DNA from 3 places in the Streptomyces sp. NPDC001507 genome. Region 3 is predicted to be linked to each of the others. Evidence: riboswitches for the same ligand, from Rfam matches in the RefSeq annotation. Region 3 holds a riboswitch; each other region holds the start of a gene.
The links. A riboswitch is a leader RNA that binds a small molecule or an ion and turns the genes downstream of it on or off. The one in region 3 is predicted to bind cyclic di-AMP.
Positions count from the first base shown of each region.

Region 1: it holds a riboswitch for cyclic di-AMP, as region 3 does, so the genes downstream of both, ACFY0K_RS29390 (NlpC/P60 family protein) here and ACFY0K_RS14350 (transglycosylase family protein) in region 3, are expected to answer to the same signal.
Region 2: it holds a riboswitch for cyclic di-AMP, as region 3 does, so the genes downstream of both, ACFY0K_RS31980 (M23 family metallopeptidase) here and ACFY0K_RS14350 (transglycosylase family protein) in region 3, are expected to answer to the same signal.

Region 1 is NZ_JBIAVV010000009.1:415,820-425,708, forward strand. Features, by position in the region: gene ACFY0K_RS29380 (NlpC/P60 family protein) at 1-630, opposite strand, end outside; gene ACFY0K_RS29385 (hypothetical protein) at 1,086-1,439, shown strand; gene ACFY0K_RS29390 (NlpC/P60 family protein) at 1,762-2,925, opposite strand; cyclic di-AMP (ydaO/yuaA leader) riboswitch at 2,933-3,106, opposite strand; gene pcrA (DNA helicase PcrA) at 3,443-5,929, shown strand; gene ACFY0K_RS29400 (M23 family metallopeptidase) at 5,979-7,469, opposite strand; gene ACFY0K_RS29405 (esterase/lipase family protein) at 7,712-8,578, opposite strand; gene ACFY0K_RS29410 (cobalamin B12-binding domain-containing protein) at 8,905-9,321, shown strand; gene ACFY0K_RS29415 (DUF5691 domain-containing protein) at 9,510-9,889, opposite strand, start outside.
Region 2 is NZ_JBIAVV010000010.1:463,344-473,232, reverse strand. Features, by position in the region: gene lhgO (L-2-hydroxyglutarate oxidase) at 1-1,171, shown strand, start outside; gene trmB (tRNA (guanosine(46)-N7)-methyltransferase TrmB) at 1,215-2,111, shown strand; gene ACFY0K_RS31990 (PrsW family intramembrane metalloprotease) at 2,122-3,468, shown strand; gene ACFY0K_RS31985 (aldo/keto reductase) at 3,581-4,525, opposite strand; gene ACFY0K_RS31980 (M23 family metallopeptidase) at 4,679-5,716, opposite strand; cyclic di-AMP (ydaO/yuaA leader) riboswitch at 5,724-5,884, opposite strand; gene ACFY0K_RS31975 (PP2C family protein-serine/threonine phosphatase) at 6,135-7,253, opposite strand; tRNA gene ACFY0K_RS31970 (tRNA-Met) at 7,521-7,594, opposite strand; gene ACFY0K_RS31965 (MBL fold metallo-hydrolase) at 7,665-8,459, opposite strand; gene ACFY0K_RS31960 (nuclear transport factor 2 family protein) at 8,520-9,545, opposite strand; gene ACFY0K_RS31955 (helix-turn-helix domain-containing protein) at 9,695-9,889, shown strand, end outside.
Region 3 is NZ_JBIAVV010000004.1:108,572-118,460, reverse strand. Features, by position in the region: gene ACFY0K_RS14365 (nucleoside triphosphate pyrophosphohydrolase) at 72-1,079, shown strand; gene ACFY0K_RS14360 (cytochrome P450) at 1,076-2,329, shown strand; gene ACFY0K_RS14355 (transglycosylase family protein) at 2,540-3,538, shown strand; cyclic di-AMP (ydaO/yuaA leader) riboswitch at 3,732-3,906, shown strand; gene ACFY0K_RS14350 (transglycosylase family protein) at 3,911-4,603, shown strand; gene eno (phosphopyruvate hydratase) at 5,022-6,308, shown strand; gene ACFY0K_RS14340 (septum formation initiator family protein) at 6,435-6,911, shown strand; gene ACFY0K_RS14335 (DUF501 domain-containing protein) at 6,941-7,465, shown strand; gene ACFY0K_RS14330 (exopolyphosphatase) at 7,662-8,603, shown strand; gene ACFY0K_RS14325 (NAD(P)/FAD-dependent oxidoreductase) at 9,045-9,889, shown strand, end outside.

The DNA of each region.
Region 1 (9,889 bases), on a different contig from region 3:
CGCCGTGACCGCCGACCGCTGCTGCGGTGACAGCCGGTCCAGCAGCTGTCGCGCCTCGTCCAGTTTGCCGTTGACGGCGGTCTTCTCCCGCTTCAGCTCGGCCAGCCGGGACCGCAGTGCCGCCAGCTCGACATGTGCCGCGCCCCGCAACTGCTCGATGCCCCGCAGCTGTTGCCGTACCCGTGTCACCGCACCGGCCTGCCGGTCACCGGCCCGCTCGGCGATGGCCGCGTCGTCCAGGTACTGGTCGGGATCGCTGGACAGCGCCAGCTGCCAGGCCGGATCGATGCCGCCGTCGCGGTACTGCGCGGCCGCCACGAGACCGAGCGCGTCCCGGGCGGAGTTGAGCTTCTGCTGCGCGCGGGCGGTCTCGTCCTGCAGCGACCGCAGCCGCCGCTGGGCCGTGTCGGCCTTGTCCTTCGCCCCGTCGTACTTCTGGGTGGCCTCCTCGGCCTCCTGGTACAGCCGGTCCACCTTGGCCTTCACCTGGGAAGGTGTCAGCTGCGGCTCGGCGTTTCCGGTCCCCTCGAAGGCCGCCGCGGTGGCCGCGCCCGCCAGGGCGAGGGTGACGGCCGTGCGGGCCGTGTTGCCGCCGAGCGAGCGCTGTCGGGGCTTGCGGTGCGCTGCCACCTGGACTGTCCCGTCCTTTCGTACGACCGCCGTCTCGTCCGCAGGCACGCCAGGGGGAGCGTCCGTACGGCCGCGGGGGAGTGCGGATTGCGCGTCCGGCGGCGGCCCGCACAGGGGACGGGCCGCCGCCGGATCTTCTCGGCGGTGGTGCCCGACTGCCGCCCCTGGCCCGGGCGGCGGTGGGGAGTCGGTCACCTGGGGGAGGACGGTAGGCCCGGGTGTGTCGCCCTGGTAACGCGATGCGCGGAATTGGCGTGACCGGATCGTTACCCGACGGTATGTGAACGGGATTCGGGTGCGGAGTCGTCGGCTTCTCGGGGCGGGATGACCGAAGCGGCGGTTCCGGGGTCGATGGGGGAGGCGGGGTGCTATGGCGTGCATATATGCGGGGTGATGAGCGCCGGGGAGGGGCCGGTGGCCGGTGCCCCGTACGGCCCTGATTAGGCTCCGGGGCCATGGACGTACTCATCCATCTCTTCGTCGGCCTGCACATCATCGGCATCGCCGCGCTCCTCGGCGGCTTCCTCACCCAGATGAAGGCGATGGGCCAGGGCGCGGCCCGGTTCGTCCCCGGGATGCTGCACGGCGCGTTCACCATGCTCGCGACCGGCGTGATCCTGGTCGGCCTCAACGAGGCCGACGACCACCACGTCAACACGATCAAGATCGGCGTGAAGCTCGCCCTGCTGATCGTGATCCTCGGGCTCGTCTACGTGAAACGGGACGACGAGAAGGTCGAGAAGGGCGCCTTCGGCCTGGTCGGCCTGCTCACGACGGTGAACATCTTCATCGCCGTCCTGTGGACCTGAGCCTCCGGCGCCGTGCCGCGGACCTGATCCCCGGCACCCTCACCGTGCCTTCCTGAGAGCGGTACGGGCGGCCGGAGGGGAGACATGCCGGACATGTCCCTGATGCTGGGGAGAGCCGGCCGCGGTACCGGCGGGGCACGTGCGCGTGCCGACCGAAAACCGCGCCCGGCCGCGCGGACCGTGCGGTCGCGGCGGACAGGAGCGCCGAGGGGCGTCGGCGGGAGACCGGGGATGCGTGGCGGCGGGCGGGCGCCGTGGCGCGTGCGGGCCGGCGGAGGGAAGCGGGTGGGGGCGCCCGGGAGGTGGCGGGCGCCCCGCGGGGTCAGGCCGGGCGCACCACGCTGTGGATGATCGACTCGCCGCCGTAGTAGATCGACTCCTCGCGGACGTAGGCGCCGGGCTTCGGGGCGTGGATCATCATGCCGTTGCCGATGTAGATGCCGACGTGGCTGACGTCGTCGTAGAAGAAGACCAGATCGCCGGGGAGGGCGTCGGCGAGGGAGACGGTGGTGCCGGCGTTCACCTGGTCGTAGGTGGTGCGCGGCAGGGAGACGCCCGCGGCCTTCCAGGCGGCCTGGGAGAGCCCGGAGCAGTCGTAGGAGCCGGGTCCGGTGGCACCCCAGACGTACGGCTTGCCGATCTGTGCGCGGGCGAAGGCGATCGCCTTGGCGGCCTTCGTGGCATAGGCGGAGTCCGGGCCGGAGTCCGAACCGGAGCCGGAAGCGGAGCCGCCCGACGCCGAGGACGCCGCGGACGACGAGGCCTCCCGGCCGGCAGCGGCGGCCTGCTGCTTCGCCAGCTCCGCCGCCTTGCGGGCCGCCTCCTCCTGCTGCCGCTTCTCGATCACCGCCAGCCGGGCCTTCTCCGCGGCCGTCAGCTGCGACAGCAGCTCCCGCGCGGAGGCCAGCTTCGTCTGCACGGTGGTCTTGGCGGCCTTGAGGTCGTCCTGCGTCCCGGTGAGCGCCTCGAGGCTCCGGGTGGCCTCCTGCCGCTTCTTCATGGTCGCGGCCTGCTGGGTGACGTAGTCGTCGACCGCGCCCTTCTGGCGCGAGGTCAGGCGGCTCATCAGCTGGTCCTGGTCGAAGTAGCCCTGGGGGCTGTCCGCGAGCAGGAAGGTCGCGGTGTCGGGAACGCTCGCGCCGGTCCGGTACTGGGCCGCGGCGAACGAACCCAGTTCCTCACGCGCCTTGTTGAGCCGTTCGGTGCGTCTGGCGACGTCGTCGAGCAGGGTGTCGACCTGCTTGCGCTGTCTGCCGGTGCGCTCCTTGGCCGCGTTGTACTTCTCGGTCGCCGACTCCGCCTGCCGGTAGAGGGCGTCGACCTTCTTCTCGACCTCCTCCAGGCTCGGCTTGCCGTCCTCGGCGGGCGCGGCCTCGGCCGACTGGGAGAACAGGGCCATGGAGGTGAGGGTTGCGGTGGCCAGCGCGGGGGTGCGTATGCCTGCCGCGCGCGCTCCTGACGGCCGGGACTTGCGGTGCGACGCCAACGGGGGCGACTCCTTCCGGTGTTCCGCCTACCGAGTTAGCTGTCGGGTTCGGGCGGGTGGGTCGGAAGGGTTGCCCTACGGTCCGTCCCCGGAGGGGAGGCGGGACCGATTCACCCCGGGATCGGTGTGGGTCCCCGGCTCCGGATGCGCGGTGGCGCCCCGGACTCGGCGGAGGCCGTGCGGCCCGGCGACGTTCGCCGGTGGGGGTCGTACGGCCTGCCCGGCACGCTAGCCAACTCGTGTGGTCTCTGTGAAGTTTGATGTGCGATATGCCCGATACATTTTCGTGACCTGGGCGTTGTGCTCTGCTCAGGCGGGGCGATCTGGGGGGTTATGGGTGACTTGCCCGGGCGGATCCAAAGGTTCCGGGCGGGAGGGATCCAAAGGTCCGGGGTGGGCGTCGGCGGCTGCGGGACGCGCGTCCACCTGCTGTGACGGAGGGGATCCGTTCGGTCACGGGGGCGAGTTTTCGGGGTGGCGGCCGGTTGTCGGTGGCGCGCCCTAGACTCGGAGAGCGATGAGCAGCCTCTTTGACGACAGCTTCCTGGCGAGCCTCCAGGCCCCCCGCGGCCACGACGAGGAACCCCCGCCGCCGCCCGAGGACGAGCACGCTCCGGAGTCGGTTCCGGACGATCTGTTCGGCGGGAAGTTCGACGTGCCCCCGGACCGGGACGCCTACTACCGCGACGGCGCCGCCCGCCCGGCCCTGGACCCGGCCGCGCTCCTGGAGGGGCTGAACGACAACCAGCGGGCCGCCGTCGTGCACGCAGGCTCCCCGCTGCTCATCGTGGCCGGCGCCGGTTCCGGCAAGACGCGCGTGCTCACCCACCGCATCGCACACCTGCTCGGCGCGCGCCAGGTGCACCCGGGTCAGATCCTCGCGATCACCTTCACCAACAAGGCCGCGGGCGAGATGAAGGAGCGCGTCGAGCACCTCGTCGGCCCGCGCGCGAACGCCATGTGGGTGATGACCTTCCACAGCGCCTGCGTGCGGATCCTGCGCCGGGAGAGCAAGAAGCTCGGCTTCACCTCCTCCTTCTCGATCTACGACGCCGCCGACTCCAAGCGCCTGATGGCCCTGGTCTGCCGCGACCTGGACCTCGACCCCAAGCGCTTCCCGCCGAAGTCGTTCAGCGCCCAGGTCAGCAACCTCAAGAACGAGCTGGTCGACGAGGAGGACTTCGCCGCCCGGGCGAGCGACGGCTTCGAGAAGACCCTCGCCCAGGCCTACGCCCTGTACCAGTCGCGGCTGCGCGAGGCGAACGCCCTCGACTTCGACGACCTGATCATGACGACGGTCAACCTGCTGCGCGCCTTCCCGGACGTCGCCGAGCACTACCGCCGCCGCTTCCGGCACGTCCTGGTCGACGAGTACCAGGACACCAACCACGCCCAGTACGCCCTCGTGCGCGAGCTGGTCGGCACCGGCGCACACGAGGAGGACACCCCGCCCGGCGAGCACGACCTGCCGCCCGCCGAGCTCTGCGTCGTCGGTGACGCCGACCAGTCGATCTACGCCTTCCGGGGCGCCACGATCCGCAACATCCTCCAGTTCGAGGAGGACTACCCGAACGCGACGACGATCCTCCTGGAGCAGAACTACCGCTCCACGCAGACGATCCTCTCCGCCGCCAACGCGGTCATCGAGCGCAACGAGTCCCGCCGCCCGAAGAACCTGTGGACCAACGCGGGCGCGGGCGCGCAGATCACCGGCTACGTCGCCGACACCGAGCACGACGAGGCGCAGTTCGTCGCCGAGGAGATAGACCGTCTGACGGACGCGGGCGAGGCGAAGGCCGGCGATGTCGCCGTCTTCTACCGCACCAACGCGCAGTCCCGTGTCTTCGAGGAGATCTTCATCCGGGTCGGCCTGCCCTACAAGGTGGTCGGCGGCGTCCGCTTCTACGAGCGCAAGGAGGTCCGGGACGTCCTGGCGTACCTGCGGGTGCTGGCCAACCCGGAGGACTCCGTCCCGCTCCGGCGCATCCTCAACGTCCCCAAGCGCGGCATCGGCGACCGCGCGGAGGCGATGATCGACGCCCTCGCGCAGCGCGAGAAGATCAGCTTCCCGCAGGCGCTCAAGCGGGTCGACGAGGCGTACGGCATGGCCGCGCGGTCGACGAACGCGGTCAAGCGGTTCAACACGCTGATGGAGGACCTCCGTACGGTCGTGGAGTCCGGCGCCGGACCCGCCACGGTGCTGGAGGCGATCTACGAACGCACCGGATACCTGGCCGAGTTGCAGAACTCCACGGACCCGCAGGACGAGACCCGTATCGAGAACCTCCAGGAACTCGCCTCCGTGGCCCTGGAGTTCGAGCAGGAGTCCGGCGAGGGCGAGCAGTCCGGCGGCCTCGCCGACTTCCTGGAGCGGGTGGCCCTGGTCGCCGACTCCGACCAGATCCCCGACGAGGACGAGAACGGCGACGGCGTCATCACCCTGATGACCCTGCACACCGCCAAGGGCCTCGAGTTCCCGGTGGTGTTCCTGACCGGCATGGAGGACGGCGTCTTCCCGCACATGCGCGCCCTCGGCCAGACCAAGGAGCTGGAGGAGGAACGGCGGCTCGCCTACGTCGGCATCACGCGCGCGCGGGAGCGGCTGTACCTCACGCGGTCGGCGATGCGCAGCGCCTGGGGCCAGCCGTCGTACAACCCGCCCTCGCGCTTCCTGGAGGAGATCCCGGGCGCGTATCTGGAGTGGAAGCGCACCGGGGCGATGGCGCCGGTCTCCACCGGGCCAGCCGCGGGCGTGGCGGCCTCGCTCTCCTCGACCCGCTCGCGCTCCTCGGCGTCGGGGGCGTCCGGCTTCGCCACCCGGCGGACCTCGGAGAAGCCGGTGGTCTCGCTGGCGGTCGGCGACCGCGTCACCCACGACCAGTTCGGTCTCGGCACGGTCGTCGCGGTGAAGGGCACGGGCGGCAACACGGAGGCGACGATCGACTTCGGCGACGCCAAGCCGAAGCGGCTGCTGCTGCGGTACGCGCCGGTGGAGAAGCTCTAGCCCGGAAGGTGTGGGCCCCGCCGCGGCGGGGCCCGGCGGTATCGGCCGGTCAGGTCGGGTCGAGTCCGTGGCTGCGCAGCCACGGCAGCGGGTCTATGGCGGCGCCGCCGGCCGGCCGCACCTCGAAGTGCAGGTGCGGTCCTGTCGAGTTGCCGGAGTTCCCCGAGTACGCGATCGGGTCGCCGGCCTTCACCGTCGTACCGGCGGCGACGCGGTACGACGAGAGGTGGCAGTACCACGTCTCCGTGCCGTCCTTCGCCGTCACGATCATCATGTTGCCGTAGGCGCTGTTCCACTTGGTGGAGACGACGCCGTCGGTCGCGGCCATCACCGTCGTGCCGTAGGAGACGGGGAAGTCGATTCCCGTGTGGACGGACATCCAGTTGACGCCGGCCTGGCCGAAATAGGCGCTGAGCCCTTTCTGCGTGACCGGAAGCACGTACTTGGGGCGCAGCCGCTCCTTGCGGGCCGCCTCCGCCGCCGCCTTCTTCTTCTCGGTCTCCTGCTGGGCCTTGAGGTCGATGCGCTCCTGCGTCCGGCTGGCCCGGTCGGCGAAGTCGTCGGCACCCGCGGAGAGCGTCCTCAGCTGGGCGTCCAGCCTGCTGTTGGCGGCGGACGGTTTCACCGACTGCGCGTCGGAGGCGGAGGCCGTGGTGTCCTTGCCGTCGCCGGTCAGGCCGTTGACGGAGGCGGCCGCGATCCCGGCGACCCCCATCACGCACACCGAGGGCACCGCGACGGTCAGCAGCGCGGACCGCTTGGGAGGCGTACGGCGACGGGAACGCGCCCCGGCGCGGGAGCCGGCGCGAGTCGCCGCGGGAGTGGCCGGGGCGACCTCTTCCTGGTCCTCCAGCAGTGGCGTTACTGCGGGCAGCTCACCGGTCGCGGCCAACCCCGCGTCGTCCGGGGAGTCCGCCGTGGACTCTGCGAAGCCGTCGTGCCCGTCGTGCCCGCCGTACTCCGCGTACTGCCCGTGTTCCGCCTGCTCCTCGAAGTCCCCGTACGGCTCGTGCTGTTGCGCAGGCTCGGGCTCGTGCTCGGGGACGTGCGCCGGGGTGCCGTCGGAGTTCCACTGCGTGGCGTCGTACCCGCCGGTGTCGAAGGCCTGGGTGCCCCACTCCCACTGCTGGGTCGCACCGGCCACGCCCGACTGGTCGGGCTGCAGCCAGGCGTTCGCGTCCCACTGGCCGCTGGTGTCGGGGGCCGTCCCCTGTGCCGGGACGGTCCACGCGGTGCTGTCGTAGGCGCCTGAGTCGTAGGCGGCGTGGTGCTGGGCCGCGTACGGGTCGTAGTTCAGCGTCTGGCCGCCGGCGGTCTGCCACTGCGTGGTGTCGTAGGCCCCGGTGGCCTGCCCCTGGCCGGGGAGGCTGCCGAAGAGCGGGTCGCTGTGGAACGCGGTGCCGGTGGCGGTGTGGTCGCCGTACGTGGTGAAGTCGCCGTACTGGGCTTCCTGGGTGCCGTACGACGCGTAGTGCGACGGGTCGGCGTCGGAAGCCGGGGCCGGGGTGGTCATGGTCCCCGACGGGTGACGGTCGTTCACCAACTTCTCTTTCGCCTCGACAACAGGGGCTGCCAGAGCAGTGCGGCGACTGTACCCGGCGGTATGCGGGCGCGACAATCTTCAACAGGTTTCGCTGTTGCGGGAAACGGGCATTCGGCCGTGTTTCGGGGGACGACGGGCGCGGGTTTGGCTTTGTGTTCGATGATTGTTCGAGGCGAGTGGGGGACTCCGGAGGCCTCCGGAGACCCCGCCAGGTCCCGGACGGGTGCTCCGGCGGGCCCTCAGGCCACCGTCAGACCGCCCGCGATCCGCTCCTCCGGGTGCGTCTCGTCGAGGGCCTGTCGTATACCGGTCGCGATCGCCGGATGGACGGGCAGGGCGAGGTGGCCGATGCCCGTCACCCGCACGTTCGTCGCCAGGAGGTCCGGGTGGTCGACGCGCGCTGTCTCCACCGGCTCCATCAGTGAGTCGAGGTCGCTCCAGAAGCTCACGAACCGGGTACGGCAGCCGGGCGCGGGCCGGGCCAGCTCCTCGATGACCGCCGAGCCGGGGCGCATCTGCCGCACGATCGGGTGCGCGTCCGCCAGTGGCGCCACCCGGGTGCCGGAGTGCGGGGTGCCGAGCGTCACCAGCGTGCGGACGCGGAGGTCACCGCCGAGGCGCTGGACGTAGTAGCGCGCGATCAGCCCGCCGAGGCTGTGCCCGACGATGTCGACCCGGCCGCTGCCGGTGCGCTCGCAGATCTCCTCGACATGGCGGCCGAGCAACTCGGCGGCGGTGCGGATGTCGCAGGTCAGCGGCGAGTAGTTGAGCGACTCGACGCGCTGGCCGCCGTGCTGGGCGAGGGTGCGGCGCAGCAGGACGAAGACCGAGCGGTTGTCGATGAAACCGTGCAGCAGCACGACCGGCGGGGCCGCCCGGACCGGCAGCCGGGCCGTGCCGTCGGGCTCCGCGGACGGTGCGGGCGGGACGGCCGGGCGGCGCTCCGGGGTGAGGCCGGTCGGATAGAGCAGCAGATGCCCGGCCAGGATCGCGGCCTCCAGGGCGGTCGACTTCAGGAAGGCCAGTGACAGGCCGGCGAGTCTGCTGGGCAGGAAGCGGCGGCAGAACGGGAGAAAGGGCTCCAGTAGTACCTCGGTGACCTTCATCGGCCGACCTCCTGTCGGCACGCCGAGGACAGCTCCGTCCCCCGTGTGCCCTCATGAGGATGCCGGGGCGGAGGCTGCGGGGGTGGCAGGCTGCGGCGACGTACCGCGCCGCGCGCTCCTGCCGTCCCCGCGGACCACGCTGCGGCTCCCTGACGTGTCCCGCTGTGTGTGATTTCCCCCTCTGTAACCTCCGCGAAACTGCCGGTTGCGGGATGCTGGAGATAACGTTCGTTCACTTAAGGCGGGTGGCGGAACGCGCCGAATGTGCGGTACTTCTCGGTACGAATGGATGTCGGCGTGTTCGTTTCGTGGTCATGGAGGCAGTGATGGGTGTGGCAGCCGGTCCGATCCGCGTGGTGGTGGCCAAACCGGGGCTCGACGGCCACGACCGCGGGGCCAAGGTCATCGCGCGGGCGCTGCGTGACGGGGGCATGGAGGTCATCTACACCGGTCTCCACCAGACGCCGGAGCAGATCGTCGACACGGCGATCCAGGAGGACGCCGACGCCATCGGTCTCTCCATCCTCTCCGGCGCCCACAACACCCTCTTCGCCGCGGTCATCGACCTCCTCAAGGAGCGTGACGCCGAGGACATCCTCGTCTTCGGCGGCGGCATCATCCCCGAGGACGACATCGCGCCCCTCAAGGAGAAGGGCGTCGCGGCCATCTTCACGCCGGGCGCGACGACGGCGTCGATCGTGGAGTGGGTCCGGGAGAACGTGCGGCAGCCGACCGAGGCGTAGGCCGCGTTCGCGGGAGGCCGACTTCGGAGGGGTGTCCGGGTCGTGTGTCGGCTGTGGGGTGGTGGGGGCTGGTCGCGCAGTTCCTCGCGCCCCTATGGGGCGCCAATGCGAGTGTTGGCTGCGGAGCCGTGGGGGGCTGGTCGCGCAGTTCCTTCCCCAGTCTTCGGCCGGGGGTACCCCCAGCGCCCCTACGGGGCGTGGTCGTCCAGCTCTGTGAGCATGGCCGCCCGTAGCCTCAGTGTCGTCACCAGGCGCTGGAACGCCTCCGCCCAGTAGCTGCCGGCTCCCGGTGAGGCGTCCTCGCGCTCGTCCGGTATCGCGAGGAGGGCGTCCAGGCGGCCGGCTTCCGCAGGGTCCAGGCAGCGTTCGGCCAGGCCCATCACCCCGCTGAAGCTCCACGGATAACTCCCCGCGTCCCGTGCGATGTTGAGGGCGTCCACCACGGACCTTCCGAGTGGCGCGGACCACGGCACGGCGCACACGCCGAGCAGCTGGAACGCCTCCGACAGGCCGTGTGCCGCGATGAAGCCGGCCACCCAGCCGGCGCGCTCCCCGCCCTCCAGCGTGC
Region 2 (9,889 bases), on a different contig from region 3:
CGGGGGTGGGATCGTCGGGCTGTCCACCGCGTATGCGGTCACGCGGGCCGCGCCCGGGACCCGGGTCGTCGTGCTGGAGAAGGAGGCCGGTCCCGCGCGGCACCAGACCGGGCGGAACAGCGGGGTCATCCACAGCGGGATCTACTACCGGCCCGGATCGCTGAAGGCGCGGTACGCCGTCAAGGGCGCCGCGGAGATGGTCAAGTTCTGTGCGGAGTACGGCATCGCGCACGCCGTCACCGGCAAGCTGATCGTCGCCACCGAGCGCGACGAGCTGCCCCGGCTGCACGCGCTCGTGCAGCGCGGCCGGGAGAACGGCATACCGGTGCGGGAGCTCGGGGCCGCTCAGATCGGGGAGTACGAGCCCGAGGTGCGCGGGCTCGCCGCCATACACGTCGGGACCACCGGGGTCGCCGACTTCGTGGGCGTCGCCCGGCAGCTCGGGGAGGCCTCGGGGGCGGAGATCCGGTACGGCGCCCGGGTGGTCAGGGTGGACCGGCGGCCGGAGCGGGGCGTGGCCGTGCTCACCTCGCGCGGGGACGTCGTACGCGCGCGCGTGCTGGTCAACTGCGCGGGGCTGTACTGCGACGAGGTCGCCCGGCTGACCGGGGACGAGCCGGGGATGCGGATCGTGCCGTTCCGCGGGGAGTACTACGAGCTGGCGCGGCCGGAGCTGGTGCGGGGGCTGGTGTACCCGGTGCCGGACCCGGCGTTCCCGTTCCTCGGGGTGCATCTCACGCGCGGGATCGACGGCGGCGTGCACATCGGGCCCAACGCGGTGCCGGCGCTGGCCAGGGAGGGGTACGGGTGGGACGTCGTCCGGCCGCGGGAGGTCGCCGGGACGCTGGCCTGGCCGGGGTCCTGGGCGCTGGCGCGGCGGCACTGGCGGTACGGGGGCGGGGAGCTGCTCCGGTCGGTGTCGAAGAAGGCGTTCACGACGGCCGTACGGCGGCTGCTGCCCGCCGCGGAGGAGGGGGACCTGGTGCGGGCGGCCGCGGGGGTGCGGGCGCAGGCCGTGCTGCGGGACGGGACGCTGGTCGACGACTTCCTGATCAAGGAGGGGCCGCGGGCGGTCCACGTGCTGAACGCGCCCTCGCCCGCGGCGACCGCCTCGCTGCCGATCGGGCGGGAGGTGGCACGGAGGGCGCTGGAGGTGCTGGGCTCGGTGTGACACCCCGCGGGCCGTCCCGTGGGGGCCGTAAAATCGACGCACTGTGTCTGACTCCCGCAACGCCCCCGAAGCCCCCCGGCCCGCCGAGACCGGCCCCGCCGAGCACGTCCCCGGTGCGCACCCCGACCACGCCCCCGGGGTGTCCGTCCGGCACACCCGGGCCAAGGGGGAGCCGCGGTTCCCGGACGGGCCCAGGGCCGATCCGGCCGGGTCCCACTTCGAGCGGCGGATCCGCAGCTTCCAGCCGCGCCGCAGCCGGGTCACCGCCGGGCAGGCCGACGCGCTGCAGCGGCTGTGGCCCAAGTGGGGCCTGGACATCGACGGGCAGCGGGTCATCGACCTCGGCGAGCTGTTCGGCAACGACGACCCGGTGGTGCTGGAGATCGGGTTCGGGATGGGCGAGGCGACCGCGCAGATGGCCGCCGAGGATCCGGGCGTCAACATCCTCGCGGTCGACGTGCACACGCCGGGCCAGGGGAACCTGCTCAACCTCGCCGACCAGAACGGGCTGTCCAACGTCCGCGTCGGCAACGGCGACGCGATCATCCTGCTCCGGGAGATGCTCACGCCCGACTCGCTCGACGGGCTGCGGGTCTACTTCCCGGACCCCTGGCCGAAGAAGCGGCACCACAAGCGGCGGCTGATCCAGCCCGAGTTCCTCGACCTCGCCGCGACCCGGCTGCGGCCCGGGGCGATCGTGCACTGCGCGACCGACTGGGAGCCGTACGCCGAGCAGATGCTCGACGTGCTCGACGCCCATCCGGAGTTCGAGAACACGCAGGCCGAGGGCGGTTTCGCGCCACGTCCGGCGCACCGGCCGCTGACCCGTTTCGAGGGTCAGGGACTGGACAAGGGACATGTGGTGAACGATCTGCTCTTCCGTCGCGTACAGCACCGGGTGCCGCAGAGCGAGCAGCACCGTCAGGAGTCACCTCGTTAGGGTCGATGCCGTGGCCACCTTCCCGCCGCCGTACCCGCAGTACTCACCACAGCCGCCGCAGCCGCCGCAGCCGCCGTATCCGCACGACCCCGCCGGGCACGGTCTGCGGCATCCCCGCTGGTGGCAGCGGCGCTGGGTGCGGTACTCGGCGCTGAGCACACTGCTGGCCCTCTCCGGGCTGGTGATCCTCGCGCTGGTGCGGGAGCAGACCGGGACGGAGGGCTTCCTCGTCGGGCTCGGGCTCGCCGTGCTGCCCGTGCCGCTGCTCGTGGGCGCGTTCCGGTGGCTGGACCGGGTACAGCCGGGCCCCTGGCGGAACCTGCTGTTCGCCTTCGCCTGGGGCGCCTGCGCGGCCGCGCTGATAGCCATCGTCGCCAACAGCTTCGCGACGAGATGGATAGCGACGGCGACCGCGGACCCGAGCAGTGCGGACACGCTCGGGGCGACCGTGATAGCGCCGGTCGTCGAGGAGTCGGCGAAGGCGGCGGCCGTCCTCCTGGTGTTCCTGTTCCGCCGGCGGGACTTCACCGGGATCGTCGACGGGGTGGTGATAGCCGGGGTCACCGCCACCGGCTTCGCGTTCACCGAGAACATCCTCTACCTCGGCACGGCCTTCGGGACCGACCAGCTGACCGGGGACAGCGGCATCGCCTCCGTCACCGCCGCGACGTTCTTCGTGCGGATCGTGCTGTCGCCGTTCGCGCATCCGCTCTTCACCGTCCTCACCGGTATCGGCTTCGGCATCGCCGCGCTCTCCGGGGAGCGGCAGCGGGCGCGGCGGGTGCTGGTGCCGGTGGCCGGGCTGCTGCTCGCGATGAGCATGCACGCGTTCTGGAACGGGTCGTCCACGTTCGGGCAGTACGGGTTCTTCGCCGTGTACGGCATGTTCATGGTGCCGGCGTTCGGGCTGCTGACCTGGCTGGCCGTCTGGACGCGCCAGCGGGAGCTGCGGGCCGTACGCGAGGAGCTGCCGGCGTACGTCTACGCGGGGTGGCTGGGCGCGGCGGAGCCGTTCGTGCTCGGGTCGATGCGGGCGCGGCAGATGGCCCGGGAGTACACCGCGTACCACTTCGGGAAGGCGGCGGGGCGGGCGGTCGCCGAGTACGAGGGGTACGCGACGACGCTGGCGCTGCTGCGGCGCCGGGGGCGGCGGGGACGGGCGGGGGCCGACTTCGTGGCGCGGGAGCGGGAGTTGCTGACGGAGCTGTGGAGCCGACGGGAGCTGGTGCGGCCGGCCCTGGAGTACGCGGCCCGGACAGCCGCGCCGGGCGGGTGGCGGCCGGGGTACGCCGGTTACGCACCGCCGGCTTACGGGGCGGCGGCGCCGTATCCGGCCTACAATCCGTACCGGAGTTAGTGCATCGGGGTTGCGGACGGCTCGGCACCGCCGGAATACACCGCGCGGGCTGAGCACCGTCGCGGCGAAAAGGGTGCACCGGAGGAGCGGGAGGGGGCGGGCTCTCGGGCCGTCAGGCGGAAGCCGTTGTCAGCTTTGTCAGTTCCTCGGACGTCAGGGTCAGGTCGGCGACGCCCAGCAGCGGGGGGAGTTGCTCCAGCGTGCGGGCCGAGGCGATCGGGGCCATGATGGTGGGCTGGGCCGCAAGCCAGGCCAGGGCGACCGTGGGGATCGGGGCCTCGTGGGCCGCGGCGATCTCGTCCAGGGCCGCCAGCACCTTCTGGCCGCGCTCCGACTCGGCGTACTGGGCGGCCCGGCCCGCTCGCGCGCTGTCGACCGTCGTACCGGGGCGGTACTTGCCGGTGAGGAAGCCGGCGGCCAGCGCGAAGTAGGGGACGGCCGCGAGGCCGGTACGGGAGGCCAGGTCCTGGAGGGGGCCCTCGTAGGTGTCGCGGGAGACCAGGTTGTAGTGGGGCTGGAGGGCCACGTACCGGGCGAGGCCCTCGCGGTCGGAGAAGTCCAGGGACTCCTGGAGCCGCTCCGGCGTGATGTTGGACGCGGCGATGTGCCGGACCTTGCCCGCCCGCACCAGCTCGTCCAGCGCGCCGATGATCTCCTCGACCGGGATCTCGGGCTTGTCGAAGTGCGTGTAGTACAGGTCGATCCGGTCGGTGCCGAGACGGCGCAGGGACGCGTCGGCGGCGGCCTTGATGTTGGCGGCGGACAGGCCCTGGTACTCGGGGTGCTGGCTGACCTTCGTCGCGATGACGACGTCGTCGCGGTTGCCGCGCGCCTTCACCCACTTCCCGATGATGGTCTCGGACTCGCCGCCCTTGTTGCCCTCGATCCACGCCGTGTACGAGTCGGCGGTGTCGACGAAGTTGCCGCCCGCGGCGGTGTACGCGTCGAGGACGGCGAAGGAGGTGGCCTCGTCGGCGGTCCAGCCGAAGACGTTGCCGCCGAGGGCGAGCGGGAAGACCTCGAGGTCGGAGGAGCCGAGTTTGCGAAGAGCAGTCATGCTCCACTTCAACACGGGCCGCCCGGGGACCCATCCCCGTCGAGTACGAAGTTCTCGTAAAAGCGGAATCCGTGGTTCGGCACGCCGGCGGCCCTGACGCCGGGGGTTGTCGTCAGGGCCGCCGGGAGCCGGTCGGTGCGGTACGGGCCGGGGTCAGGGGTTGAGGCCCTTGCCGCGCAGCCAGGGCATGGGGTCGATGGCAGTGGCCTGGCCGTTCGGGTGGACCTCCAGGTGGAGGTGCGGGCCGGTCACGTTGCCGGTGGCGCCCACGCGGCCGATGACGTCGCCGGTGGCGACCTTCTGGCCGACCTTGACGCCGATCGAGGACTGGTGGCAGAACCACAGCTCGGTGCCGTCGTCGAGGGTGATGATCGTGCGGTAGCCGTAGGAGCCGGCCCAGCCCGCCTCGGTGACCGTGCCGCTGTGCACGGCCTTGATCAGCGTGCCGGTGGGCGCGGCGAAGTCGAGGCCGGTGTGGTAGCCGGAGGCCCACATGGAGCCGGCCTGGCCGAAGGTGCCGGTGATCGTGTACGAGACGACGGGCAGCGTGTACTGCTTGGCCAGCTCGGCGAGGCGGGCCTGCTCGGCCTTCTGCTTCGCGGAGGCCTCGGCCTTCTCCTTGGCGTCGGCGGCTTTGGCGGCGGCCGCCTTCTCCGCCTTGGCCTCGGCGTCCGCGATCGCCTTGTCGGCGGCGGCGACGGCCTTGGCACTGGCCTTGGTGTCGAGCTGGTTCTGCTGCTGCGCGGCCTGGGCGATGATCCGGCTGCGCAGCGCCTCGCCGGCGTCGGACGAGGAGGAGTCCGCGTCGGTGGCCGTCGTCGTGGTGACGCTGCTGAGCGCGGTCTGGGTGGCCTGGTGGCCGCTGCCCTCGCCGAGCAGGGCGTCGACCGAGGAGGGCAGGTCGGGCAGCGAGATGGAGACCGGCGGCTTGCCGGTGTTGGCGCTGGCCATGCCGCCCGCGCCGACGGCGGCTATGACGCCGACACCGAGAACCGTGGAGCTGCGGGCGAGCCCGCCGCCCTTCTGCTTGGCGACCCGGTGCCGGCCGCGGGCCGCGGAGAGGGACTCCTCGGTGGGGTTCCACTCCTCGAAGGGGCCCTCGTCGGCGCTGTAGCCGCCGTACGCGAAGGTCTCGGGCCGGCGCTGGCTGGGCACGAACGGGGCTGTCGGAGCAGGCGGGTTGGACGCCACGCGGGCGCACTCCTTTCCTTCCGCCGCCTACCGGGTTAGCTGACGGGTTCGGAGCGGGAAGGTCTCCTACGCGCGTATACCGGCCGTTTCCTACCCGGCGGTAGCCGTGCGATTCACCCCAAGGTGGTGGTTCCCCGGTTCCCTTGCGGGATTCGGCGCGTGCGCACGGAGCCGTCGCGGGTGACGGCTGGGACGACCGCGCTGCGTTATCGAACGTTAATAGACCCGGCTACCAGATTCCAAGCAGTTCGTCTTGATCATTAAGCTTTCAAAGCTTGGACTTACCTGCCGCGACCGGTCAAAATCGGTCGAGTCGACGGGGCGCGCTGCTCAGCTCAGGAGTCACACAGGTTTTGATGGTGACTCAGTTGTTATGCGCAGGGCGGTCGCTCGGACACCGAGCGTGACCGCCCGCCGTTCAGGGCCGTCGTACGGCGAGCAGCGCCATGTCGTCCGTCATGCCGCCGCCGGTGTGCCGGCGCACCTCGGCCGCGAGCCGGGCCACCAGGGCGCCGGGGGCGATGGCGGTACGGCCGGTCAGCCGCCGCTGCGGGTCGTAGAACCGGCCGTGCGCGTCCCGTGCCTCGGAGAGGCCGTCGGTGTGCAGCAGCAGCGTGGCGCCACTCGGGAACGCGTGCTCGGCCGCCCGGTCGGGCCACGTCCCCAACTCGCCCATCCCGAGCGGCAGCGCGGCCTCCGGCGCCCGCACCGGGCACACCTCGCCGTCGCCGTGCAGCAGCAGGGGCGGCGGATGCCCGCGGTTGACGAGCCGCAGCGTGCCGTCGCCGTGCGGGAGTTCGGCGAGTACGGCGGTGGTGAACCCCTCGTGGGCGTCGATGCCGCCGCGCCGGACGCCCTCGCGCGCCAGCGCCCGCTCCAGCCGGCCGGCCACCGCCTCCAGCGTGGCCTCCTGCTCGGCGGCCTCCCGGAAGGCGCCGATGACCACGGCGACGGCGGCGACCGCGCCCATCCCCTTGCCGCGGACGTCGCCGACGACCAGCCGCACGCCGTACGGGGTGTCCTGGACGGCGTACAGGTCGCCGCCGACGAAGGTGCCCTCCTGGGCCGCCTCGTACCGGGCGGCGATCTCGAAGCTGCCGATCCGCTCGGCCGGCTCGGGCAGCACGGCCCGCTGGGCGGCCTCGGCGACTTCGCGGGCCGTCGCGAGGCGCTGGTCGCCGAGGCGGACGATCCGGTTGATGCCGGCGGCGAGGGCGGAAACGGTGATCACCGTGAGGATCTCGGTGACGGCGTCGGCGTCCGGGAGCACGGCGAACCGCGCGTGCACGGCGTAGGTGGCCAGGAGCGCGGCCAGGCCGGTGAGGAGGGTGGTGCGCAGCGAGGAGAGGGGCGCGGCGATCAGCGGGGCAGCCGTGAAGAAGGGGACCGCGGTGAAGGGCGCGGGGGTGAGGAGGTCGTAACAGACGCCGGCGCAGATCAGCAGCGCGGGCAGGAAGCGGGCGAGGATCCGGGCGGCCGCCGGACCGCGCCGCTCCGCCTCCGCACGGCCCACCACGCGACCCCCCTGCCGTCCCATGTCCTCGATGCGGTCGCCGTGTGCGATGTCCTCGCCGCGCGCGATGTCCTCGCCGCGCGCGATCTGCTCGCCGCGCGCGATCTGCTCGCCGTGTTCGATGCGTCCGGTGTCTTCGATGCCTGTCCGTCCAGGTTTGCGGCTGCGAGCGGGTGGGGCGAACGGTGTGGGCCGGGCGGATGAGTGCGGAAGTGTGTGATGAGGAACACGTGCCCGGATACGACTCAGGGCCGGAATCCTCGAATCTCGGATTCCGGCCCTGGGTTTCAGTAGCGGGGACAGGATTTGAACCTGCGACCTCTGGGTTATGAGCCCAGCGAGCTACCGAGCTGCTCCACCCCGCGTCGGTGACACCAGCATACGCCATCGGAAGAGCGGGAGTCACACGGGTTAAGACTCACGCGCAGGAGCGGGTCAGTGCACGCCGAAGCGGCGGGCCCGCGCGGCCGCCTCGTGGGGGCCGCCGGCGAAGGGCTGACCGTGCCCCGGCAGCAGGACGGTGTCCCGGGAGAGACCGGCGATGGCGTCCAGCGAGGCGAGGGCGGCGGCGGAGTCGTGGGTGAAGGCGCGGCAGACCAGACAGGGGCCGGTGTGCCCGGTGAAGGCCTCCTGGGTGACCAGGGCGTCGCCGGTGAAGAAGAGGCCCTGGTCGGGGAAGTGGAAGCCGGTGCTGCCGGGGGTGTGGCCCGGCAGCGCGACGACGAGCGGCCGTCCGGGCACACCGTCCAGCCGCGCGCCGTCGCCGAACGTGCGCGCCCGGGCGGGCGGCGGCGCGGTGAACGCGCCCTGGCGGGCCATGGTCGCCATGGTGGCGAGCGCGGCCGGACGGCGGACGAGGTACGGCAGCGGGGAGCGTTCCGACTTGGCGTGGCGCATCGCCCTGCGCGGGCCGTCCATGAGCATGGCCCGATCGTCCTCGTGGACCCACACCTCCGCGCCGGCCCGCTGGAGCTCCGCCGTCAGGCCGGTGTGGTCGGGGTGGGCGTGGGTGATCAGGACGGCCCGGATGTCGGCCGGCCTCCGTCCGGCGGCGGTCAGGTGGCCGAGGAGCCCGCGCCGCTGTCCGGGCAGGCCGGCGTCGACGAGGGTGAGCCCGTCGGGGTGGTCCACCAGGTAGAAGTTGACGAGGGGGTCCCCCAGCCGGACAACACCGGGAGCCACCTCCTGGCCGGTGCCGGAGTGGGCGGATCGGGGGCGGGACCGGCTCATGGCGTTCTGCTCTCCGGGAGGGGGTCGGACGACGGGGAGGGGCGGGCGGGCACGGGCCGCTCAGAACATGCTGTTGCCGTTCACCGAGGTGGCCGGGACGGCCTGGGTGAGTGCCCAGTGCTCGACGATCCTGCCGTGGTGCACCCGGAAGATCTCGTACACCGAGGTGCCGAGGTCCGAGGGGCTGTTCTGGTCGTGGAGGTGGACCGCGACCAGATCGCCCTCGGCGACGGCCTTGGCGACGGTGGCCCGGTACTGCGGATGCGCGGCGAACAGGTCCGTGTAGGCCTGCTTCGACGCGGCGGCGCCGTCGGCGAGCGCCGGGTCGTGCTGGACCAGGTCCGGCGCGAGGTAACGGTCGACCGCGGTCACGTCCTTGCGCCCGGTCAGCTGCTGGACGTAGGCGCGTACGACCCGCTCGCTCGCGGCCGTGTGCGAGGCCGGGCCGGCCGCGTCGGTCTGCGGCGAGGTGAGCGTGCCGAACATGTCGTGGCCGTTGGCCGTGGTGGCGGGGACCGGCTGGATGGTGTCCCAGTGCTCCACGATCTTGTGGTGCTCGACCCGGAACACGTCGACGAGCCCGATGCCGCTGAAGGTGTCGGAGGTGCCCGCGTGCGTCTGGAGCAGGACGAGGTCGCCCTGCGCGATCACGTGCGTGGTGACCGAGCCGCTGCCGGGGGTGGCCGTCGCCTTCAGGTTCTCCACCAGCCGGCGCAGCGCTTCCGGACCGTTGGCGACGTTGGGGTTGTGCTGGATGTAGTCGGGCGAGACGTACTTGTCGATCACGGACGTGTCGTAATAAGTGAACAGCTGCTTGTAAACGTAGGTGACTAGCGCCTTGTTGGCCGCCGTCTCGCGGGCGGACACCGAGCCGGTGGTCGCGGCCCCGGTGGCCGCGGCCCCGGTGGCCGCGGTGCCCGTGGCCACGGTGCCTGCGGCCGCCGTGCTTTCGGCCGCCGTGCCCGTCCGCGCGGATCCGGCGGACCGCGGCACCGCCGTCGCGGGACCGGTCGCCAGCGCCGTCGCGGCCGCGACGGCGGCCACGGCCGCACCGATCCGTACAGCGTGCTGCCTGTTCATCGTCATCGCGGACTCCCGGCTCGGAAAACCCGCCCGCCCCTGCGGCAGGTCGGCGGGGCCGACACTAGGAGCGCCGGGCCGATCCGTCGTCGCCCTGTGAAGGGTGGTACTCACGGGGACAGGATCGCCGGGGCCGTGGCGCCTAGCCTGACCTCATGGCACAGGGCAGCAGCGACAAGCACGCGCCGGGGCCGCTCGGCGAGTACCTCCGTGCGCGCCGGGCCCTGCTGAGCCCGCAGCTGCTGGGACTGCCGGACGCGGGCCGCAGGCGGGTGCCGGGACTGCGCCGGCATGAGCTGGCGCTGCTGGCCGGGGTGAGCACGGAGTACTACATCCGGCTGGAGCAGGGC
Region 3 (9,889 bases):
CGATCACTTGATCGCCGCCGCCCTGTGGACAAACCGCGAGGTGGGCGGCGGCGGTGCGTTACGTTCGGAGCGTGAACACCACCAGGCCCGAACCCACCACCCCGGACCCCTCTCCCGCGGCCGCCGACGCCGGCCGGGTCGTCCTGCTCACCACCAGCCACCGGGTCGCCCCCGGCCTGCTGTCCTGGCCCGCCTGGCAGGCACTGCGCGCGGCGGACCGCGTGCTGTGCGCGGACGGCGCGCATCCGCAGCTGCCGTATCTGCGGGAGGCCGGGACCGCCGTGGACGAGGCCGCCCCCACCGCCGAGGAGCTGGTCGACGCCTGCGCCGGCGGCCGGACCGTGGTGGTCGTGGCGACGGGCGAGGGCGAGCCGGCCCTCACGGACGGCCTGGCCCGCCTGGCCGGCTCGGGCCGGGTCCGGATGCCCGAGCTGGAGCTCCTCCCCGCCTCCTACGACCTGCCCGGCGCCCGCCTCCTCGACCTCGTCCAGGTCATGGACCGGATCCGCGCGGAGTGCCCCTGGTCGTCCCGGCAGACCCACCGCGGCCTCGCGAAGTACGGCATCGAGGAGGCCTACGAACTCGTCGAGGCGATCGAGGAGGGCGACCGCGACGAACTGCGCGAGGAACTGGGCGACGTGCTCCTCCAGGTCGTCTTCCACGCGCGGATCGCGGAGGAGGACCCGGAGGCCCCCTTCTCGATCGACGACGTCGCGGGCGGCATCGTCGCCAAGCTCATCCACCGCCACCCGCACGTCTTCGGCGACGAGACCGCGTCGACGCCGGAGGAGGTCAAGGAGCACTGGCTGCGGACCAAGGCGGTGGAGAAGCGCCGCGAGTCGGTGACGGACGGGATACCCCTCGCGCAGCCGGGCCTCGCCCTGGCGGCGAAGCTGGCCTCGCGGGTGCGCACGGCGGGCCTCGAGGTGCCGCTGCCGCAGGCACCGGGCATAGGCTACGAACTGCTCGCGCTGGCGGCCCGCGCGGAGGCGGAGGGCGTCGACCCGGAGGCGGCCCTGCGCGCGGCGGCCCGGGCCTACCGGGACGCGGTGCGGGCGGCGGAGGGAGTGGCGAAGTGACCGCCGTCCCGGACCTGTTCACCTGGGAGTTCGCCGCCGACCCCTACCCCGCCTACGCCTGGCTGCGGGAGCACGAGCCGGTGCGGCGAACCCGGCTGCCCAGCGGGGTGGAGGCCTGGCTGGTCACGCGGTACGCCGATGCCAAGCAGGCCCTCGCCGACCCCCGTCTGTCCAAGAACCCGGCGCATCACGACGAGCCCGCGCACGCCAAGGGGAAGACCGGCATCCCCGGTGAGCGCAAGGCCGAGCTGATGACGCACCTGCTGAACATCGACCCGCCGGACCACACCCGGCTGCGGCGGCTGGTGAGCAAGGCGTTCACACCGCGCCGGGTGGCCGAGTTCGCGCCGCGGGTGCGGGAGCTGACCGACCGGCTCATCGACGGGTTCGCGGAGCGGGGCGAGGCCGACCTCATCCACGAGTTCGCCTTCCCGCTTCCCATCTACGCCATCTGCGACCTGCTCGGCGTCCCGCCCGAGGACCAGGACGACTTCCGGGACTGGGCGGGGATGATGATCCGGCACGGGGGCGGGCCGCGGGGCGGGGTCGCGCGGTCCGTGAAGAAGATGCGCGGGTATCTGGCCGAGCTGATCCACCGGAAGCGGGAGGCGCTGTCCGCCGAGGCCGGGCCAGGCGAGGACCTCATCTCGGGGCTCATCCGGGCCTCGGACCACGGTGAGCACCTCACCGAGAACGAGGCCGCGGCAATGGCCTTCATCCTGTTGTTCGCCGGTTTCGAGACCACCGTCAACCTGATCGGCAATGGCACGTACGCGCTGCTCACCCACCCCGGGCAGCGGGCCCGGCTGCAGGAGTCCCTGGCGGCCGGCGAGCACGGGCTGCTGGAGACCGGGGTCGAGGAACTGCTCCGCTACGACGGACCGGTGGAGCTGGCCACCTGGCGGTTCGCCACCGAGCCGGTCGCGATCGGCGGGCAGCACATCGCGCCCGGCGACCCGGTCCTGGTCGTCCTGGCCGCGGCCGACCGGGATCCGGAGCGGTTCGCGGAGCCGGACACCCTCGACCTCTCCCGGCGGGACAACCAGCACCTCGGCTACGGCCACGGCATCCACTACTGCCTCGGCGCCCCGCTCGCCCGCCTGGAGGGCCAGACCGCGCTCGCCGGCCTCCTCACCCGCCTTCCGGACCTGCGACTCGCCGTCGACGAGGGGGAGTTGCGGTGGCGCGGCGGACTCATCATGCGCGGACTGCGCACCCTCCCCGTGGAGTTCACACCCGCCGGTCGGTGAACCCTCGCCGGGCCTTCGGCGAGCCTTCGCCGAGGCCACTACCGGCCCGTACGGGCAAAAGGTGACCGGCGTTCAAGTCTGTGATCTTCACGTGATCTGCGCGGCATTAACTTGTGACAAGTGATCGTCTGCCGATACGTTCACCCATCAGCGCGGCGCCCTTGCGGGACCCGCCGCGCCGGTCACCGCTGTCGCTCGAAAGGTTTCCGCATGCTCTCCGGGAACGGTCGTCACCGTCGCCCCCGCCAGGCTCCGGCACTCCTCGTCGCGGCCGGGGTGACCGGCTCGGCCATCGCCATCCCGCTCCTCGGCGCGGTGAACGCCAGCGCGGCCGACGGCTCCACCTGGGACCAGGTGGCCGAGTGCGAGAGCGGCGGCTCCTGGAGCGCCGACAACGGCACGGGCTACTACGGCGGTCTTCAGATCTCCCTGGAGGACTGGAGCAAGTACGGGGGCCAGGAGTACGCCTCCACGCCGGACCAGGCGAGCCGTTCGCAGCAGATCGCGGTCGCCGAGAAGATGCTCGCCGACCAGGGCACCAAAGCGTGGCGGACCTGCGCCCTGCTCGCCGGACTCTCGTCCGACGACGCCTCGGTGAACGTGGACACGGGTCTCGGCAACTCGGGTGGTTCGTCCGGTTCATCCGGATCCTCGGACTCGTCCTCAGGTCTGTCCGACTCGTCCTCTTCCTCCGGTTCCGACACCTCTTCGGGTGTCACGGACTCCGGGAGTGACTCCGCCACCCCCTCTCCGGGCGCGAGTGCCGGCGGCGACTCCGAGGTCGACTCCTCCGGCAAATCCAGCAAGACGGACAAGTCGGAAACGTCCGACTCCGATTCCGGCTCCGGCGCGCCGAAGGTGAGTGAGAGTCCCGCCACCTCCGGGGCTGACGACTCGGACAAATCGTGGCAGACCGGCGGGTCTTGGAGTCTGGTGGACACGGGGGCCGTCAGTGGCGGCGGCAAGCACCGCGGCGGTTCGGCGGACGAAAGCGTGACAAACGGTCAGAGTGTCACCTCCTCCGGCCGGCACGCCTCCGGCGACAGCGGCACCTACACCGTCCGCGACGGCGACACCCTCGCCTCCATCGCCGACTCCCTTGGCCTGGACGGCGGATGGCGCGCGCTCTATGACGCGAACAAGGCTGATATCGGCTCCGACCCGAATGCCATCACCCCCGGTCAGACCCTGAAACTCGGCACCGAATAGGACGAAAGGCGGCGGGAGTTGACGCCCCGTTCGAGCCGAATGTCCGTTTTGGTGAAAGTGTGGGATGAGTCTCAGAAGCCCTGATCATCTTTGAAATTCATCTGATCGTCTGTTTACGGTCGAGGCCGCTCGTCACCACGAGCCCCGGCCGTCGCAACGCCGAGTCCTGCCAGCGGCTGCCCGGGAACAGTCGTCGCGTCATGCGCCGTAGGCAGGAGCGGGGGACCCAAGGTAAGTGCCGGGACCGGTGGTTGAGACCGCCGATCCGGCTCGGGGTGAAGCCGCGCACCGACACACAGGTGTGCGGCCGGGCAACTCAACCGGCCCGAACCCGACAGCTCACCTCGCAGGCGTCGGTGAGGGGATCGATCCATGCTGTTCTCCGGCAAGGGCAAGCACCGTCGTCCGTCCAAGGCCGTCCGCGCCATCGCTGTCGCCGGTGTCACCGGCGTCGCCGTCGCCGCCCCGCTGATGGCGGCCGGCAGCGCCTCCGCCGCCACCGCCTCCGAGTGGGACGCCGTCGCCCAGTGCGAGTCCGGCGGCAACTGGGCCATCAACACCGGCAACGGCTACTACGGCGGTCTGCAGTTCTCCGCCTCCACCTGGGCCGCGTACGGCGGCACGCAGTACGCCGCGCAGGCCAACCAGGCCACCAAGGCGCAGCAGATCCAGATCGCCGAGAAGGTCCTCGCCGCCCAGGGCAAGGGTGCCTGGCCGGTCTGCGGCACGGGCCTGTCCGGTGCCACCTACACCGGCAGCAGCTCCAGCAGCTCCAGCAACTCCGCCGGCTCGTCGAGCAGCAGCACCAGCACCCGCTCGACCGACACCCAGGCCGCGTCCCGCTCCGCCGAGCGTCCGGCCGCCAAGAAGACCGTCACCACCCCGACCGGCAAGAAGGTCAAGAAGGGCGACGGCGAGTACAAGGTCGTCAAGGGCGACACCCTCAGCTCGATCGCCGAGAAGCACAAGGTCAAGGGCGGCTGGCAGGCGCTGTTCAAGCTGAACAAGGACATCGTCGAGGACGCCGACTTCATCTACCCGGGCCAGCAGCTGCACCTGAAGTAGGGCACCTGACGCAGCCCGCGGGCGGCCGCCGAAAGTACTGGGCGGTGCCCAGCTGAACCACAGCTCTCCCACAACCGTGGTCCCCATAGTGGAGACCACGTGAGGGCCACCCCCGTCCCCCACGGACCCCCGCCCCGGTGCGTTTTCCCCCGAACGCACCGGGGCGGGGTTTCTCTGTGCCGCCACCCCACCGCCCCGTCGGCCCCGTCGTCCCCTTCTTGGTCCGCTCTTCTCCCGTTCTTCATCGGGCCCCCCTTTGTTCCGCGCGTGAACAATGAGTACCGTCTGTGTGTCCACGGGCCGGTCGGTCGTGCCGGCCGACGGCCCCGGGACGGTTAGGCTCTAGTCGCAAGGCTGAGCAAGGGCCGACGAGGCCCGCGTGCGCCCCGCACAACCAGCGTCACATCCCAAGAAGGAGATGCTCGTGCCGTCCATCGACGTCGTCGTAGCCCGGGAAATCCTGGACTCCCGAGGCAACCCCACGGTCGAGGTCGAGGTCGGCCTCGACGACGGCAGCACGGGTCGTGCCGCCGTCCCGTCCGGCGCCTCCACCGGTGCCTTCGAGGCCATCGAGCTCCGTGACGGCGACCCCAACCGCTACCAGGGCAAGGGCGTCGAGAAGGCCGTCCTCGCCGTCATCGAGCAGATCGGCCCGGAGCTCGTCGGCTACGACGCCACCGAGCAGCGCCTGATCGACCAGGCGATGTTCGACCTGGACGCCACCGACAACAAGGGCTCGCTCGGCGCCAACGCCATCCTCGGCGTCTCCCTCGCCGTCGCGCACGCCGCCTCCGAGGCGTCCGACCTGCCGCTGTTCCGCTACCTCGGCGGCCCGAACGCCCACCTGCTGCCCGTCCCGATGATGAACATCCTCAACGGCGGCTCGCACGCGGACTCCAACGTCGACATCCAGGAGTTCATGATCGCCCCGATCGGCGCGGAGTCCTTCTCCGAGGCGCTGCGCTGGGGTGCCGAGGTCTACCACACCCTGAAGAAGGTCCTGAAGGGCAAGGGCCTGGCCACCGGCCTCGGCGACGAGGGCGGCTTCGCCCCGAACCTGGAGTCGAACCGCGCCGCGCTCGACCTCATCCTGGAGGCCATCAAGCAGGCCGGTTACGTCCCCGGCGAGCAGATCGCGCTCGCGCTCGACGTCGCCGCGTCCGAGTTCTACAAGGACGGCAAGTACGAGTTCGAGGGCAAGTCCCGCTCGGCCGCCGAGATGACCGAGTACTACGAGGAGCTCGTCGCCTCCTACCCGCTGGTCTCCATCGAGGACCCGCTGTTCGAGGACGACTGGGCGGGCTGGAAGGTCCTCACCGACAAGCTCGGCGACAAAGTGCAGATCGTCGGCGACGACCTGTTCGTCACCAACCCGGAGCGCCTGGCCCGCGGCATCGAGGAGGGCACCGCCAACGCCCTGCTCGTCAAGGTGAACCAGATCGGTTCGCTGACCGAGACCCTGGACGCCGTCGAGCTGGCCCAGCGCAACGGCTTCAAGTGCATGATGTCGCACCGCTCCGGTGAGACCGAGGACGTCACCATCGCCGACCTCGCCGTCGCCACCAACTGCGGCCAGATCAAGACCGGCGCCCCGGCCCGCTCCGAGCGCGTCGCCAAGTACAACCAGCTGCTGCGCATCGAGGAGATCCTCGACGACGCGGCGGTGTACGCGGGCCGCAGCGCCTTCCCGCGCTTCAAGGGCTGAGCCCGTACCTCCCCGTACGGCCCGTAGAGGGTAAGGCTTAGCCAGTCGTACGTACGTCCCCGTACCCGGTCCCGTACCGTGTCCGGGGACGTACGCACGTATCAGGGCGACCAGGGAGGCGGGGACATGGCCGTGAAGGACCGGGACCGGTTCTCCACCGCGACCAGGCTCAAGCTGCTCGGCGAGCAGACGGCGGCCCGGGTCTACCGCTCCCAGACCAGGCGCCAGGCCCGCCGCTCCCGGCTCACCGGCCGCGCCGCGCTGCTCGCGATCGTGCTGTGCACGATGGTCGTCGCGCTCGCCTATCCGATGCGGCAGTACGTCTCCCAGCGCGCCGAGATCTCCGACCTCGAACGGCAGCAGCAGCAGGCCCGGCAGCGGGTCGAGCAGCTGCGGGACCTCAAGGCGCGGTGGCAGGACGACGCGTACGCCGAGCAGCAGATCCGCGAGCGGCTGCACTATGTGATGCCGGGCGAGACCGGGTTCGTGGTGATCGACCCCGGTGCCGCCAAGCAGGCGCACGCCTACCTCGGGGCGGCCGACCGGCCCTGGTACGCGAACGTCTGGGACGGCGTCGACAAGTCCGACGCGTCCGACCAGTGAACCGACAGAAAGCCACACAGAACACAGTCATGCAAACGCCTCCGCCCTCCACTCCGCGCACCGAGCCGACCGACGCGGACGTCGAGGCCTTCAAGCAGCAGCTCGGGCGGCCGCCGCGCGGGCTGCGGGCGATCGCGCACCGGTGCCCGTGCGGGCAGCCGGACGTCGTGGAGACCGCGCCGCGGCTGCCGGACGGGACGCCGTTCCCGACGCTGTACTACCTGACGTGCCCGAAGGCCGCGTCCGCCATCGGGACCCTCGAGGCCAACGGCGTCATGAAGGAGATGACGGCGCGGCTGGAGAGCGATCCCGAGCTGGCGGCGGCGTACCGGGCCGCGCACGAGGACTACATCCGGCGCCGGGACGAGATCGAGGAGCTGACGGGCTTTCCCAGCGCCGGGGGGATGCCGGACCGGGTGAAGTGCCTGCACGTGCTCGTGGCGCACTCCCTGGCCGCCGGGCCCGGCGTGAACCCGCTCGGCGACGAGGCGATCGCCATGCTGCCGGAGTGGTGGGCCAAGGGGACGTGTGTGGTGGCCCCGGCCGAGCACTGACCGCCGGACAGGTCGCCGTCCCGGGGGCTCCGCCCCCGGACCCCCGGGACCCTCGCCCATCCACCACCCGACTCGGTCGATTGAACAGGTACCGTCCCGACCGGGTCGGTCGAACGGGCGCCGCCCCTGCTCGGCCGACACAGCTCGGCTCGGCTGGGCCGGTCGAGCCTTCACGAACAGACAAGGAACCCACGCCATGACCCGCGTCGCCGCCATCGATTGCGGAACCAACTCCATCCGGCTGCTCGTCGCCGACGCGGACCCGGAGACGGGGGAGCTCGTCGATCTGGACCGGCGGATGGTGATCGTGCGGCTCGGGCAGGGGGTGGACCGGACCGGGCGGCTGGCGCCGGAGGCGCTGCAGCGGACGTTCGCGGCCTGCCGGGAGTACGCGGCGGTCATCAAGGAGTACGGCGCGGAGCGGCTGCGGTTCGTGGCCACCTCCGCCTCCCGTGACGCCGAGAACCGGGACGAGTTCGTGCGCGGTGTGCTGGACATCCTCGGTGTCGAGCCGGAGGTCATCAGCGGCGACCAGGAGGCCGAGTTCTCCTTCACCGGCGCCACCCGGGAGCTGAGCGGCCGCGAGGACCTCGCGAAGCCGTTCCTCGTCGTGGACATCGGCGGCGGGTCGACGGAGTTCGTCGTGGGCGACGCGCACGTGCGGGCCGCGCGGTCCGTGGACGTCGGGTGCGTGCGGATGACCGAGCGGCACCTCGTGCACGAGGGGCACGTCAGCGACCCGCCCACCGAGGCCGAGACCGCCGCCATGCGGGCCGACATCGAGCGCGCCCTGGACCTCGCGGAGGAGACCGTGCCGCTGCGCGAGGCGCGCACGCTGGTCGGTCTCGCCGGCTCGGTCACCACCCTCTCCGCCATCCACCAGGACCTGCCGGAGTACGACTCCGCGGCCATCCACCACTCCCGCATCCCCTACGACCGGGTCCGGGAGATCACCGAGTGGCTGCTGCGGTCGACGCACGCCGAGCGGGCGGCGATCCCCTCCATGCACCCCGGGCGGGTCGACGTCATCGGGGCCGGTGCCCTCGTACTTCGGTCGATCATGGAACGGGTGGGTGCCGAGGAGGTCGTGGTGAGCGAGCACGACATTCTGGACGGCATCGCCTGGTCCGTCGCCTGACCCACAGATCGGCGTGATCCATCCTCGGATGAGCATGCGAATCGACGGGTGAGCGACCTGAACGGCCTGTGACACGCCGTGCCACGACACCTCGGCGGAAAACTTCGTGAAGTTCTTCACAAGGAATTCGGTGCAGGTGGGGGGTCCGGTGGGCGCTCATGGGCCGTTCGGGGGCTCAACAGGCCCGAGCGCGTGCTCAGGAGAGCGTTCGGGGGGTGTCTCGGGAGGTGCTCGTGCGGGTGACATCGGGTGCCCTCACGGTGCCCCCGGAAGCCTGGAGGGGCAGCTCACACGGCATTGACAACGGGTCGTATCGGAAGGGGGTTCCCCCTGTCGACCATGACCTGTGTCACGTGGGCGGCGGAGTGTAACACGACCCCTGTGGAACCTTGTGAAGGGGCGCACGAGCGGCCCCCCTGGGGCGGGTGGATACTCGATGCCATGAGCACCACGGAGCGTCCCAGGATCCTCGTAGTAGGCGGTGGGTACGTAGGCCTGTACGCAGCTCGGCGCATCCTCAAGAAGATGCGCTACGGCGAGGCGACCGTCACGGTCGTCGACCCCCGGTCGTACATGACCTACCAGCCCTTCCTCCCCGAAGCCGCCGCCGGCAGCATCTCCCCTCGGCACGTCGTCGTCCCGCTGCGACGCGTGCTGCCGAAGGCGGAGGTCCTCACCGGCCGGGTCACCACCATCGACCAGGACCGCAAGGTCGCCACGATCGCGCCGCTCGTCGGCGAGGCGTACGAGCTGCCTTTCGACTACCTCGTCATCGCGCTCGGCGCGGTCTCCCGCACCTTCCCGATCCCCGGCCTCGCCGAGCAGGGCATCGGCATGAAGGGCATCGAGGAGTCCATCGGCCTGCGCAACCACGTGCTGGAGCAGCTGGACAAGGCCGACTCCACGAACGACGAGGAGATCCGCCGCAAGGCGCTCACCTTCGTCTTCATCGGCGGTGGCTTCGCGGGCGCGGAGACCATCGGCGAGGTCGAGGACATGGCCCGCGACGCAGCCAAGTACTACAAGAACGTGTCCCGTGAGGACATGCGCTTCGTCCTCGTCGACGCCGCCGACAAGATCCTTCCCGAGGTCGGCCCCAAGCTCGGCCTGTACGGCAAGGAGCACCTGGAGAGCCGCGGTGTGGAGATCTACCTCTCCACCTCGATGGACTCCTGCGTCGACGGCCACGTGGTGCTGAAGAACGGCCTCGAGGTCGACTCCAACACGATCGTGTGGACGGCCGGCGTGAAGCCGAACCCGGCGCTGGCCCGCTTCGGCCTGCCGCT